2 regions of the Kitasatospora sp. NPDC101176 genome follow, and region 1 is predicted to be linked to the other one. Evidence: riboswitches for the same ligand, from Rfam matches in the RefSeq annotation. Region 1 holds a riboswitch; the other holds the start of a gene.
The links. Region 1 has a riboswitch for cyclic di-AMP ahead of ACIRS1_RS23220 (transglycosylase family protein). Riboswitches for the same ligand answer to the same signal wherever they lie in the genome.
Positions count from the first base shown of each region.

Region 1 (5,050 bases):
CGTGGACGCGGCGCTGCGGTCGGCCGCGCGCGGGTACCGGGACGCGGTGCGCGCGGCCGAGGGCCTCGAACCGGCCGCCGAGTAGCCGGCCGGCCGCCGGGCGGAGGGGCCGGCTCAGGCCGCGGCGGCGGTGCTCCCGACCGGCCCCCGCTGCGGCGGGACGACCTCGCCGATCGCCTCGCCGACGAGCGCGAGCAGCTCGGCGAGGCGTTCCAGGTCGAGGTGGTCGGGCAGGTCGGCGAGGGAGACGATCCGCTCGCCGCCGGGGCCGGCCACGCAGAACAGGTCGATCGGGCCCAGGTGCTTCTCGGCGGTGTCGACGAGGGCGGCGACGTCGCTGGGGCGGCGGATGTCCCCGCCGACGCCGACGACCGGGCAGCCCGGCCGGTCGAGCTCGGTGGCGAGGTCCTCGGCCACGCCGACGTGCTGGTCGGCGATCAGCACACCGGCGGCGCCGGCCGCGGTGAACCGGCGGGCGAGGTCGGCTCCCGACCCGCCGTCGAGTACCGCGATGACGACGACTGCCCCGCTCACCCGCATGGTCTGCTCCTCCCTGTGGGCGACACCGCACCGGCGCCCACGATTTCTGCGGAGGATCGTAGGCACGACCTGACCCTCCGCAACAGGGATTACCCCTCAGGTGACCAGGCTCACGCCCGCCCTACGGTTAAGACCTGTCCAAGGGTCCGTCGCGGAACCCGCGTCCGCGGGGCGGCGGGCCCCGGTGCACCGGATACGGTCGGTCCATGTCAGCGCAGCCCGCCCCCACCGCCCCGCAGCTCTTCACCTGGGAGTTCGCCGCAGATCCGTACCCCGCCTACGCCTGGCTTCGCGAGCACGCCCCGGTGCACCGCACGACGCTGCCCAGCGGGGTGGAGGCCTGGCTGGTGACCCGGTACGCGGACGCGCGGCAGGCGCTCGCGGACGGCCGGCTGTCGAAGAACCCGGCGCACCACAGCGAGCAGGCCCACCGCACGGGCCGGGTCGGCATCCCGGGGGAGCGCCAGGCGGACCTGATGACGCACCTGCTGAACATCGACCCGCCGGACCACACCCGGCTGCGCCGCCTGGTGTCGAAGGCGTTCACGCCGCGCCGGGTCGCGGAGTTCGAGCCGCGGGTGCAGCAGCTCACGGACCGCCTGATCGACGGCTTCGCGCAGCGCGGGTCGGCGGACCTGATCCACGAGTTCGCGTTCCCGCTCCCCATCTACGCGATCTGCGACATGCTGGGCGTGCCGGCCGAGGACCAGGACGACTTCCGCGACTGGGCGGGGATGATGATCCGGCACGGCGGCGGCCAGCGCGGCGGCGTGGGCCGGGCGGTGAAGCGGATGCGGGCGTACCTGCTGGAGCTGATCCACCGCAAGCGGGCGGACCTGGGGGACGACCTGATCTCGGGCCTGATCCGGGCGAGCGACCACGGGGAGCACCTGACCGAGAACGAGGCCGCCGCGATGGCCTTCATCCTGCTGTTCGCGGGCTTCGAGACGACCGTCAACCTGATCGGCAACGGGACGTACGCGCTGCTGCGCAACCCGGAGCAGCGCAGGCTGCTGCAGGAGTCGGTGGCGCGCGGCGAGAGCGCGCTGCTGGAGACCGGGATCGAGGAACTGCTGCGCTACGACGGGCCGGTGGAGCTGGCGACGTGGCGGTTCGCGACCCGGCCGGTGTCGATCGGCGGGGTGGACATCCCGGTGGGGGACCCGGTGCTGGTGGTGCTGGCCGCGGCGGACCGGGATCCGGCCAGGTTCTCGGACGAGAACACCCTGGACCTGGCGCGAACGGACAACCCGCACCTGGGTTTCGGCCATGGGATCCACTACTGCATCGGGGCCCCGCTGGCCCGGTTGGAGGGCCGGAGCGCGCTGGCCACGCTGCTTTCCCGGCTGCCGGATCTGCAGTTGGCGGAAAGGCCGGAGAATCTGCGCTGGCGCGGTGGCCTGATCATGCGGGGACTGCGGGAACTCCCGGTGGAATTCAGCCCGGAGAGCCGTTCCCCGCACGCGCCGCCGGCCGTCCCCCGGGAACCTTCGGACCCTCCGACACGCTGACTGGGTGTCGCCGGCGGCCGTTGGAGCGGTGGCTGAACCTCCATCAATCCGGACATAGCCGCACGGTTGGTGGGCGATCGAGCGCGGGTCGTGATTTCTGTGTGATATCGGTGATATGAGCTTGTGATTGGTCTGAGGATCTGTCTACTCTCCCTGGAGTTCGCAGCTGCGGACCTCGTGCGCGGGACGCCGAATCCTGCCCGCCGCGTCACGGGAAACCGACCAGAACCCTGGGCAGGGGCGGGGGAACCAGGTTTGTTGCCGTTTCCCCACGGCTTGGGGTGAAGCCGCCCGAGCGGAATCGTTTCCGCTGACGGCGGCCGGGCCACCTCCCGGTCCGAACCCGACAGCTCACCTCGCAGGCGTGCGGAGAGGGACCTTCATGCTGTTCGTTGGAACTGGCCGCCACCGTCGTCGTACCCAGGCCGAGAAGGCCATCGCCGTCGCCGGTGTGGCCGGCGTCGGACTCGCGATGCCGATCCTCACCGCCACCGGCGCCTCCGCCGCCCCGGCCTCCGCCTGGGACTCCGTCGCCCAGTGCGAGAGCGGTGGCAACTGGAGCATCAACACCGGCAACGGCTTCTACGGGGGCCTGCAGTTCACCTCCGGCACCTGGAAGGCGTACGGCGGCACCGCGTACGCGCCGCAGGCCAACCAGGCCAGCAAGGGCCAGCAGATCGCCGTCGCCGAGAAGGTCCTCGCCTCGCAGGGGCCGGGCGCCTGGCCGGTCTGCTCGCAGAAGGCCGGCCTGAGCAAGGGCGGCGCGCCGGCGAGCGTCGACACCTCCTCGGACGACAAGCCCGCCGCCGCGAAGCCCGCCGCCAAGCCGGCCCAGCCCGCGGCCAAGCCGGCGCAGCCCGCCGCCAAGCCCGCCCAGCCGGCCGCCCCGAAGCCGGCCGCCCAGCAGCCCGCGCCGCAGCAGGCGCAGCCGCAGGCCCCGGGCTTCTCGGGCAAGGCCGGCTGGGACGCCGACGCGAAGGTGTTCTGGTACCAGAACAACGGCACCTGGTACTGGACCAGCCACCAGAGCGTCTACCAGCAGTTCGCGCCGCAGGCCGCCGCCCAGCAGCACTACGCGCCGCAGGCCGCCCAGCCCGCTCCGGCCGTGCGCACCGCCCCGGCCGCCGCGCAGGGCGGCCACGACTACACCGTCCGGTCCGGCGACACGCTGTCGACCATCGCCGCCGCCCAGGGCGTCACCGGCGGCTGGCGGTCGGTCTACGACGGCAACCGCGGCACCGTCGGCGGCGACCCGAACCTGATCATGCCCGGCCAGGTCCTGCACCTCGGCTGAGCCGCTCCCGCCCGCCGGGCGGAGGGGGCGGGATCCGTCCCCCTCCGCCCGGATTCGGGCCGGTTCGCCCGGGCGGGCGGGTGAACTACCGGTGGGTAGTGCGGCCACACGCTGAGACGGGACCGAGGCCAGCGTGGCCCCGGGGGTCCGGGCGGTTAGGCTCTGGTCGTAACGACTCCGCAATCGTCCCGCCGGCAGCACCAACGTCAGCCGGACCCTGCTTCCGCAAGGAGATGCCTCGTGCCGTCCATCGATGTCGTCGTAGCCCGTGAGATCCTCGACTCGCGTGGCAACCCCACGGTCGAGGTCGAGGTGGGCCTCGACGACGGCAGCACCGGCCGTGCCGCTGTCCCGTCGGGTGCCTCCACCGGAGCCTTCGAGGCCCTGGAGCTTCGCGACGGCGACAAGAACCGCTACTTCGGCAAGGGCGTGGAGAAGGCCGTCCTGGCCGTCATCGAGCAGATCGGCCCGGAGCTGGTCGGCTACGACGCCACCGAGCAGCGCCTGATCGACCAGGCCATGCTCGACCTGGACGCCACCCCGGACAAGTCCTCGCTCGGCGCCAACGCGATCCTCGGCGTCTCGCTGGCCGTGGCGCACGCCGCCTCCGAGGCCAGCGACCTGCCGCTGTTCCGCTACCTGGGCGGCCCGAACGCCCACGTGCTGCCCGTGCCGATGATGAACATCCTCAACGGCGGCTCGCACGCGGACTCCAACGTCGACATCCAGGAGTTCATGATCGCCCCGATCGGCGCGGAGTCCTTCTCCGAGGCCGTCCGCTGGGGCGTCGAGGTCTACCACACCCTCAAGGGCGTGCTGAAGGAGCGCGGCCTGTCCACCGGCCTCGGCGACGAGGGCGGCTTCGCGCCGAACCTGGACAGCAACCGCGAGGCCCTGGACCTCATCACCGAGGCCATCCAGAAGGCCGGCTACGTGCCCGGCCGGGACGTCGCGCTGGCCCTGGACGTGGCCGCCTCCGAGTTCTACAAGGACGGCGCCTACCAGTTCGAGGGCAAGGCCCTCTCCGCCGCCGAGCTCATCGAGTACTACGCCGAGCTGGTCGCCGCCTACCCGCTGGTCTCCATCGAGGACCCGCTGGACGAGTCGGACTGGGACGGCTGGAAGGCCATGACCGTCAAGCTGGGCGACAAGGTCCAGCTGGTCGGCGACGACCTGTTCGTCACCAACCCGGCCCGCCTGGCCAAGGGCATCGAGACCGGCACCGCCAACGCGCTGCTGGTGAAGGTGAACCAGATCGGTTCGCTGACCGAGACCCTGGACGCCGTCGAGCTGGCCCAGCGCAACGGCTACCGCTGCATGATGTCGCACCGCTCCGGCGAGACCGAGGACGTCACCATCGCCGACCTGGCCGTCGCCACCAACTGCGGCCAGATCAAGACCGGTGCCCCGGCCCGCTCCGAGCGCGTCGCCAAGTACAACCAGCTGCTGCGCATCGAGGAGATCCTCGACGACGCCGCCGAGTACGCCGGCCGCGGCGCCTTCCCGCGGTTCAAGCACGAGGGCTGAGACCGCGAGGTCGCGCAAGCCTGACCGGTGCCCCGCCGTTCACCCCGTAGGGTGGACGGCGGGGCACCGTCGCGACCAGGAGGGGATACGGGAGATGGCAGGCTGGAGGATCCCGGGCTTGGCGGCCCGGCCTCGGTTCACGAGCCGGGCGACCGTCCTCGTCCTGGTGCTCTGCTCG
Region 1 is NZ_JBIWPA010000017.1:170,081-175,130, forward strand. Features, by position in the region: gene ACIRS1_RS23205 (MazG family protein) at 1-85, shown strand, start outside; gene ACIRS1_RS23210 (SDR family NAD(P)-dependent oxidoreductase) at 115-534, opposite strand; gene ACIRS1_RS23215 (cytochrome P450) at 747-2,051, shown strand; cyclic di-AMP (ydaO/yuaA leader) riboswitch at 2,262-2,432, shown strand; gene ACIRS1_RS23220 (transglycosylase family protein) at 2,434-3,345, shown strand; gene eno (phosphopyruvate hydratase) at 3,586-4,872, shown strand; gene ACIRS1_RS23230 (septum formation initiator family protein) at 4,991-5,050, shown strand, end outside.

Region 2 (5,050 bases), on a different contig from region 1:
GAATGTTGATCTTCGAATGCCGGGAGTCGCACTCCTGTGACCCTCCGTCAGACGCATCGGACAGCACCTCCGTGCTGTGAGACATCTCACGCACCGCACGTGCAACGCACAGCCCCGTCCGGGACGTCACGGCAACCACCGGAGCCCTTCCGGGGGTTGGGTGAGATATGTCCGCATTGCTGTGGATCCGCCCGGATCGGCACACGTCGCGCACCGCGCGCGCACCGCGGCCGCGCGGAACCCGAACGGCAGCCGACTGCAGGCCCGACCGGCCGATGTCCTACGATCTCCGGCATGAGCACCGCAGCCATCCCGGGCGCGCCACTGCCCGTCCGCACTCCAGGCTCCCGTGCGCGGGGGCGCCACCGCCGTCCCGAGCGCCCCGAGATTCCGACCGGCGCCCCGGCCCTGGTGCTGGCCGTGCCCGCGACCGCAGGGCCCGAGTCCCGCTCGGTCGTCGAGGAACTGCTGTCGATCGTCCGCAGCGAGCAGGCCGGCGTCCGCACCGCGGTCGGCTACCTCCCCGGTGGGAACACCGAGGCCGACGACAGCGAGGACCGCACCGTCGCCGAGCTCCTGGCCATGGCCGCCGAGGCCGGCCTGCCGGTGCCCGTCGTGGTCCCGCTGGTCCCCGGCCCGCACGGCTTCCTGACCGAACTCCACGCCCTCGCCGCGGAGTACGGCGCGTCCGTCACCGACGTGCTCGGCCCGCACCCGCTGCTCGCCGAGGCCGTCCACGTGCGTCTGTCCGAGGCCGGACTGGCCCGCGCCGACCGGGCCCGACTGTTCGCCATCGCGACCGCCGCGGACGGCGTGGTCCTGACCACCGTCGGCGGCGAGGAGGCCGCCGCGGCGGCCGGCATCACCGGCGTACTGCTGGCGGCCCGGCTGGCCGTCCCGGTCATCCCCGCCGCGCTCGACGTGCCCGGCTCGGTGGCCGCGGCCGTCAACCACCTCAAGGAGACCGGCTCCCTGCGCCCCGCGCTGGCCCCGCTGGTGATCGGCCCGGAGGCCGACTCCGAGCTGCTCGCGACGGCCGCCGAGGAGACGGGCTGCCCGTCCGCCGCTCCGCTGGGCGCCTACCCGACGGTCGGCCAGCTGATCGCCTCGACCTACCTGGCCGCGCTGCCGGCGCCCTCCCCGGAGGAGCTGGCCCAGGCCGAGGCGGAGGCCGCTGCGGAGGCCGCTGAGGGCACCCACGGCGCCCACGCCGCCGCCGGGGGGCCCGAGGAGCAGTAGCGGGACACCACGCGCACCGAAGGGCCCGGAACGGCTTCGTTCCGGGCCCTTCCGGCTTGCCCCGTACGGGAGTTAAGGGGTGAATAGGTGTGATGTCCGTTCTGTCGATGTTTGATCGGTTCTGCCCGGGGCGCGGGCCGGCGGCCGGGAATCGGCCGCGCCTCCCGCATCGCGGACGCACCCGATCGCACCCCGACGCGCCGTCAGCCGTTTCCTGAGGCACGGCCAGTTGTGCGCACCCGTAGCGCCGTTGCGGGAAAACGATCATTTCGGATCATGACGGACGACGGAAACGATCATTCTCGCCAAACCGTGATGCGCATCACAGTGTTTGCGGTTTGAACTTAAGTCTGCTTAACGTGCTCCCCGTTCGTGACCACACGGACCCAGTTCATCCGCAACGCCGAGTCCTGCCGTCGGATGCCCTGGCAGCGCGAAAACGCACCACGGCAGGAGCGGGGGACCCACAGGTAAGTCGCCCCGGACCGTTCCCAGGAACGGTTCAGGGCTAGGGGTGAAGTCGCGTCCACAGCGCGGCCGGGCAACTCCAGCCCGAATCCGACAGCTCACCTCGCAGGCGTGGGAGAGGACCGCGTCTTCATGCTGCCCACCAACGGCACCCGTCTGTCCAGCCGCACCCGCCGCGTCATCGCCGCCATCGGCGTCGCGGGCGTCGGCCTCACGATCCCCTGCCTCACCACCGGCACCGCCTCCGCCGCCTCCGTCGCGACCTGGGACAAGGTCGCCCAGTGCGAGAGCAGCGGCAACTGGAGCATTAACACCGGCAACGGCTTCTACGGCGGCCTGCAGTTCACCTCCAGCACCTGGGCCGCCTTCGGCGGCACCGCGTACGCCCCGCAGGCCAACCTGGCCACCAAGGACCAGCAGATCGCCGTCGCCGAGAAGGTCCTCGCCTCGCAGGGCCCCGGCGCCTGGCCGGTCTGCTCGGTCCAGGCCGGCCTGACCAAGGGCGGCGCCCCGGCCGCCGTCGACACCTCCGCGGGCTCCACCGCCGGTGCGACGGCCACCAAGCCCGCCCCGGCCGCCAAGCCCGCGCAGACCCCCGCCCCGGCCGCCAAGCCGGCCGCGCCGGCCCAGGAGCAGACCTCCGGCGACTCCGCCAAGAGCACCTGGACCCAGAAGCACCAGGAGCAGGCCCAGGGCGGCGCCCAGGCCGAGAGCGACGACTACACCGTCGTGGCCGGCGACTGGCTGTCCTCCATCGCCGACAAGCACAACATCGACGGCGGCTGGCAGCGGCTCTACGAGCTCAACCGCGGCACCCTGACCGACGGCCCGAACACCATCTACCCGGGCCAGCACCTGTCCTTCAAGGACGCCGGCCAGGGCCGGCAGGCGGCCACCGCGACCAAGTCCGGCTCGGACTTCAGCTGGTTCGACCGTTCGAAGAAGTCCGGCCAGACCACCGACGGCGGTGCCGTGAACGCCAAGCCGGCCGCGCAGACCCAGGCCCCGGCCGCCCAGGCCCCGGCCCAGGCCGCCACCGGCAGCATGGCCGCCGCGGTCTCCTTCGCCGAGTCGAAGGTCGGCCAGGCCTACGTCTACGGCGGCACCGGCAACGGCGGCTGGGACTGCTCCGGCCTGACCCAGGCCGCGCTGCGCGCCGCGGGCGTCTCCATCCCGCGCGTGGCCGCCGACCAGGCCGCCGCCAGCACCCACGTCTCGCTGGACAACCTGCAGCCGGGCGACCTGCTGTTCTGGTCCAACAACGGCCAGGACTCCGGCGTCTACCACGTCGCGATCTACGTCGGCGGCGGCAAGTACGTCGAGGCCGCCAACCCGAGCTCGGGCGTGCGCGAGCAGACCGTCGCCAACTGGGCCCCGGACTTCGCCGGCCGGGTCTGAGGCACGCCGGCGGGCCACGGGCAGCACGGCACAGCCGACGGCTGACGGCTGACGGCTGACAGATTTCAGATTTCAGATTTCAGCCGACAGATTTCATCATCTGAAACCTGTCATCTGTCACCCGCCCCCGTCGCCCGCCGCACGGAACCCCCGGGGGAGAGCCCGATCGCTCTCCCCCGGGGGTTCCGGCGTACCCGCCCTCCGCCGGCCGAAGGTCATGGTCAAAGCCGGCCACAACGGGCATGCTGCTGCTCTGCACCCGAGGAGGAGCCACCATGGCCCAGGTCACCGTCACACTCGACGCCAACCTCGCGATCGACGCGATGCTGCTCTCCGGCACCAAGAACCCGCAGGACGCCGTCGAACTGGTCCTGCGGGACTACCTGGCCCGCGGCCGCCGCACCGGGACCCGGACCGGCGACGCCGCCGACGACCGGCGGCTCACCCGCAGCCGCCCCACCGACCAGCAGGGCTGACCCGCCCCACCCGCCGCCGTCCGCGCCACCCCCGCACACGGCACACGGCACCCATGCGAAACGGGCCCCGGGGAGCGGTCGCTCCCCGGGGCCCGTCGGCCGTCCACGGCCCGTCGCTCAGCGCGCGCAGGCCCCCGTCGAGCCCCGCATGACCAGCTCCGGCTGGAACATGAACTCCCCGCGCTGGGCCGCGTTGCCGCCGACCTCCTCCAGCAGCGCGTCCACCGCCGCCGTGGCCATCGCCTCGACCGGCTGGCGGATCGTCGTCAACGGCGGCTCGGTGAAGGCGATCAGCGGCGAGTCGTCGAAGCCGACCACCGACACGTCCTGCGGCACCGACAGCCCGCGCTGGCGCACCGCCCGGATCGCCCCGAGGGCCATCATGTCGCTGCCGCACACGATCGCCGTGCAGCCCTTGTCGAGCAGCGCCCCGGCGGCCGCGTGCCCGCCCTCGACGCTGAACAGGGTGTGGTGGACGAGGTCCTCGGCCTCCTCCGCGCTGCGCCCGAGCACCTCGCGCATCGCCGCCGTGAAGCCCTCGATCTTGCGCAGCACCGGCACGTACCGGCGCTGCCCCACGGCCAACCCGATCCGCTCGTGGCCGAGTTCGGCCAGGTGCTGGACGGCCATCCACATCGCGGCGCGGTCGTCCGGCGAGATGAACGGGGCGGCGATCCGCTCGCTGTAGCCGTTGATCAGGACGAAGGGCACCCCGCGGCCCGACAGCCGGGCGTACCGGTCGTGGTCGGCGGTGGAGTCGGCGTGCAGCCCGGAGACGAAGACGATGCCCGCCACGCCCCGGTCGACCAGCATCTCCACCAGTTCGTCCTCGGTGGATCCGCCCGGCGTCTGGGTGCACAGCACCGGCGTGTACCCGTGCCGGCTGAGCACCTGCTCGATCACCTGGGCCAGCGCGGGGAAGATCGGGTTGCTCAACTCCGGCGTGATCAGACCGATCAGGCCCGCACTGCGCTGGCGCAGCCGGGTCGGCCGCTCGTAACCGAGCACGTCGAGCGCGGCCAGCACGGTCTGCCGGGTGGCGGCCGAGACGTTCGCCTTGCCGTTGAGTACGCGGGAGACGGTGGCTTCGCTGACCCCCGCCTGCGCCGCGATGTCTGAGAGTCGCGCCGTAGTCACGGTCCCAGAGCCTATTGCAACCACGTCAGACCGCCCACCAGCCGGTGCTGTCCGGTGCGAGCACCGTCTCGCCGCCGTCCACCACCGGGTCCGCCGAGGAGAGCAGCAGCCGCCCGGGCACGGGTATCCGGACCGGCTCGCCGGTGGTGTTCACCGTGCAGACGAAGGCGCCGCGGCGGAACGCCAGGGTGCCCTCGGGGCCCTCCAGCCACTCGACCTCCGTCCCGGCGCCCAGGTCGGCCTGGGAGCGGCGGACGGCGAGCGCGCTGCGGTAGAGCTCCAGGGTGGACGTCGGGTCGCCGGTCTGCGCCTCGACGCTGAGCTCGGCCCAC
Region 2 is NZ_JBIWPA010000001.1:14,598-19,647, forward strand. Features, by position in the region: gene ACIRS1_RS00075 (hypothetical protein) at 295-1,239, shown strand; cyclic di-AMP (ydaO/yuaA leader) riboswitch at 1,631-1,832, shown strand; gene ACIRS1_RS00080 (transglycosylase family protein) at 1,819-3,105, shown strand; gene ACIRS1_RS00085 (hypothetical protein) at 3,381-3,581, shown strand; gene ACIRS1_RS00090 (LacI family DNA-binding transcriptional regulator) at 3,699-4,718, opposite strand; gene ACIRS1_RS00095 (glycoside hydrolase family 13 protein) at 4,744-5,050, opposite strand, start outside.
Region 2: another riboswitch for cyclic di-AMP. It lies ahead of ACIRS1_RS00080 (transglycosylase family protein); the one in region 1 lies ahead of ACIRS1_RS23220 (transglycosylase family protein).